DNA from 2 places in the Geobacillus sp. Manikaran-105 genome. Region 1 is predicted to be linked to the other one. Evidence: riboswitches for the same ligand, from Rfam matches in the RefSeq annotation. Region 1 holds a riboswitch; the other holds the start of a gene.
The links. A riboswitch is a leader RNA that binds a small molecule or an ion and turns the genes downstream of it on or off. The one in region 1 is predicted to bind S-adenosylmethionine.
Positions count from the first base shown of each region.

Region 2: another riboswitch for S-adenosylmethionine. It lies ahead of CV945_RS10685 (phosphoadenylyl-sulfate reductase); the one in region 1 lies ahead of CV945_RS05690 (methionine biosynthesis PLP-dependent protein).

Region 1 covers NZ_PIJG01000012.1:76,390-78,586, reverse strand. Annotated here, with positions in the region: gene CV945_RS05690 (methionine biosynthesis PLP-dependent protein) at 1-983, opposite strand, end outside; SAM riboswitch class I at 1,183-1,293, opposite strand; gene CV945_RS05685 (alpha/beta hydrolase) at 1,486-2,197, shown strand, end outside.
Region 2 covers NZ_PIJG01000032.1:51,000-53,196, forward strand. Annotated here, with positions in the region: gene CV945_RS10680 (sulfate permease) at 1-588, opposite strand, end outside; gene CV945_RS10685 (phosphoadenylyl-sulfate reductase) at 604-1,311, opposite strand; SAM riboswitch class I at 1,433-1,539, opposite strand; gene CV945_RS10690 (DUF1128 domain-containing protein) at 1,667-1,891, opposite strand; gene CV945_RS10695 (low molecular weight protein-tyrosine-phosphatase) at 2,095-2,197, shown strand, end outside.

The DNA of each region.
Region 1 (2,197 bases):
TCCGGAATGTCGGCGTGCGTCTGCGTCGCCGGGTACGTGATGAAGCTTTCGACTCCGCCTAAGCTTTCCGCGAATGTAATGAGGCGCAAGCTTTTTAAAAACCCGTTCACCCACTTTTCATCGGCAATCCGGAACGACAGCATCCCGCCTCTTCCTGGATATAAGACGTCTGTAACATCTTCATGTTCGCGCAAAAAGGCGCTGATGCGCTTGGCGTTTTCTTCATGCTGGCGCATCCTTAGCGCCAGCGTTTTCATCCCGCGAATCAACAGCCACGAATCAAACGGCGACAAAACCGCGCCGATGGCGTTCTGATACTCGGCCAGGCGTTGACAGAGCTCCTCGCCCTTGGCGACGACAAGGCCAGCCAACACGTCGTTATGGCCGCCTAAATATTTCGTGGCGCTGTGGATGACAATATCGGCGCCTTGTTCGATCGGGCGTTGGAGCACCGGCGTGTAAAACGTGTTATCGACGATCAGCAGCAGCCCATGCCGTTTGGCGAGCTTGGCGACCGCCGAAATATCCGCCTCCTGCATCAATGGGTTCGTCGGCGTTTCCAAAAAGATGGCTTTCGTTTTTTCCGTGATTTTTTCTTCCACAGCATCAAGATCGGCAAAATCGACGTAATGAAAGCCGAGACCGTACTTGCGCCAGCCGCGCTCAAACAGGCGGTACGTCCCGCCGTAAAGGTCGGCCGATACGAGAAACTCGTCTCCGCTCTCAAACAAGGCGAGCACTGTCTGAATGGCGGCCATGCCGGAGCTGAACGCATAGCCTTGGTCGCCGCCTTCCAGTCTCGCGATCGCTTCTTCGACGATTTTGCGCGTCGGGTTGCCGGTGCGGATATAGTCAAACCCGGTCGACTCCCCGATGCCGGCATGGCGGTAGGCGGTGGAAAAATAAACTGGCGGGTTGACCGTCCCCGTCACCGTTTCGCTCCGGTTGCCAATTTGCGCTAACAGCGTCTCTAGTTTCTCCATCTCATCTCTCTCCTTCTGTTGAAAATTCCATCATGGATCAACAGCCAACCACTTAACGCCCAACGAAGCGCCGCTGTTGGTCAAGCAGCGGCTGAGGGCCTTGATCCTCGACGCCTCTCGGTTGAGGGAGCAGCCGCTTGAGCAAATAAAAAAAGTCTTCTAAGAAGAAGACTTTTCCATACGCACATGGTCATGCTTCTTCTTATCTGCCGAATTGAATGCTCAATTCGCTGGATTTAGCACCTGGCCGTCGGGCGGCTGGTTGCTGAAGCTTCATTGGGCCAGTTCCCTCCGCTTCTCTTGATAAGAACCGCTGCGTATTTAATTTTGTTAATTGTTAATTTATTAAAAAATGTAACGCATTCCGGCCATTTTTGCAAGTCATTTTTTTGCCGGCGCCAATGTTCGGCAAGTTCACGAAAAATTCGAGCCCTTCGTTAACATCTTTTTGCCTAAATATGTTACAATAACAAGTGAACTTGCGCTTTCATGGAGGATGATCATGGCGACAGCAACAGGAACGATGCGCGATTATACGCTTTACAGCAGGGAGCTGCAAGAAGAAATCGGGTTGCTTGTCTACTTGCCAAGCAATTTTTCTCCGTTGCATAAATATTCTTTATTAATCGCGCAAGACGGCAAGGATTATTTTATGTACGGAAAAATCAAAACCGTGATCGAGACGCTCATGGACGAAGGAACGATCGACCGAACGATCGTTGTCGGCATCCCGTACCGGAACGTCAGCGACCGCTACGAGAAATACCACCCGGCCGGTCGAAAAAACGAAGCCTATATCCGCTTTTTGGCCCATGAGCTCGCGCCGTTTTTGGATCGCGAGCTGCCGACGTATCAAATGGGCAAAGGACGAGCGCTGATTGGCGATTCGCTGGGAGGAACCGTTTCGCTTCTAGCCGGGCTGTTGTATCCGCATACATTTGGAAAAATCGCCATGCAGTCTCCTTACATTGACGACTCGGTGCTCGAACGCATCCGCGCGTTCCGCGACCCGTCGCTTCTTTCCCTTTACCATTCCGTCGGCGCAGAAGAAATGGCGGTCAAAACGACGGACGGCCATGTACGCGATTTTATCACCCCGAACCGGGCCGCACGGGACTTATTGATCGAAAAGCGGTTTCCCTACACGTACCATGAATTTGCCGGCGGGCATGCATGGACGTATTGGCAGCCGGATGTGCCCCGGGCGGTATCGG
Region 2 (2,197 bases), on a different contig from region 1:
GACGAGCGGCCCGACGGCATTGGCCACATTGTTCATGCCGGCGGAAAACGCCTCGAGAAAGCCGGTGACAACGAGCAAGGCCATGAATGTTTTTTGCCAGCGCCCTTGTTCAAGCTGCGGATATTTTCGCTTGAGCGCCAAAAACCATTTGCCGACAGCCAGCGTAAACGAAAAGGCGACGATCGGGATCACGATCCATACCGACACGATAAACAGCAGCTTATGAAAGTACAACGCCTGATAGGCGATGCCAACGCCGACGACTGATCCGACGGTGATCTCGCTCGTCGAGAGCGGAATGCCCATGATGTTCGCCGCAAAAAGTGAAATGGCCGCCGCCGTTAAAATGATGACGACGATTTTGACGGTGAGGATCGAAGACGGAATAATGCCCGACCCGATCGTTTTCACTACTTCTCCGCCGCCGAGGCTGCCGAGAAACACGCCGATGCCGCAAAGAAGGAGGGCCATCGACTTTTTCGGAATGGCGCCCGACCCGTACGCGACACCCATCGAGGCGGCCGCGCCGCTCGCCCCGATGTTCATGGCGAAGAAAAAGGACACAATAAAGGCAATGGCAAGGAGCATATCGTTGTTCTCCCCTTATGTGAGATGGAGCCCGCACTCCGTTTTCCCCTGGCCGGCCCAGCGCCCGGAGCGCAAATCGTTCGGATCCGATGCCGGCGCTGTGCAAGGGGCGCAGCCGATGCTCGGGTAGCCCCGGTCATGGAGCACGTTGTACGGAAGACCGTGTTTATATACGTAATTCCAAACGTCTTTCCACGTCCAATGAATGAGCGGGCACACTTTAATGGAGCGGAATTTGTCGTCTTTATTGATGTACTCGACATGGCGCCGCGTCGGCGACTGTTCGCGGCGCAAGCCGGAAATCCAGGCGGTGACGCCGGTCAAGACTTCCCGCAGCGGAATGACTTTGCGCAACTCACAGCATTTGTTCGGATCGCGTTTCCATAGTTCATCGCCGAACTGTGCAGCCTGCTCCTCCAGCGTCAAGTGCGGCTGTTTCATCACGATGCGGAGCGACGGGTATTTTTCCTGTACGTTCGCGATCGTGTCGTACGTCTCTTGGAAATGCAGCCCTGTATCCAAAAAGACGATTTCCGCATCCGGCTTGACTTGGGAAATCAAATCAATGAGCACAATCCCTTCAATGCCGAAACTGCACGCATAGACAATGTCATCGCCGTATTCGCGGTACGCCCAAGCAAGGACAGCCAACGCCCCTTTCGTTTCATCATCGGACGGAAAAGACGGTTTTTCGGCCGTTTCCCATTGGTCATATGTGAGCATCGTTTCCCCCTCCTTAAAAACAAAGAAAATCAACATAATTAGTCGGATATTCATCCGGCAACGGGCAGCCTGGCGATAAAAACGCCCCTTCCATTTCGGAAAGAGCGGAAGAACGAGGGACGCCTTATCTTCCAAAATGGATCCCATTTTGCTGGAATTAGCACCTTGCCAAACGCGGCAGGTTGCCGGAGTTCATCGGGCCAGTCCCTCCCCCGCTCTTGATAAGCGTATGTAATTTATATTGATTAAAATTTTAACACAATTGGCGCTAATGTCAATCCTAGTTTTTCGATAGGAATTTTTTATATACATAGGCAGCTTCGCGATGCTTCCATCCGGTGACGGAAGGAGAGGATTACCGCTTGCGCAGGCTTCCGAGCTCCTCAACAATGGCCTGTATTTCGCTTGGACTGAACGTTTCACGCTTCATGACCATGTCGTAAATGTCTTTCAGTTCGTCATACCATGCCTCGGAAAAATGGGCCGGCTTAATCGCATCAAAATTGAGCACTTTTAATTTTTTCTTCAGCTGTTCAACGATATATTCGACGTTTTCTGCGGACGGTTTCGATAAATCCATGGTTTCGCTCCTTTCGTGGCAGGTTATCATGTATTGTACCACACCGGCGGTGAAAAAGGGGAGAGGCAATATAGTCCGCGCCAGCGTTAGGTGGTAAAATATAGGTGCATGTGCACGAGCTGCTAGAAAGCGGCTATCAAGCGCTTGGATGAAAAGGGAAAACTAATGCCAAGAAAACGGGATGGAAAGGAGTGGCTGCTTCGATGGTCAAAGTGTTGTTTGTTTGCCTCGGCAACATTTGCCGTTCGCCGATGGCGGAAGCGGTATTCCGTCATTTGGTGAACGAACGGGGGCTTGACGGACAGA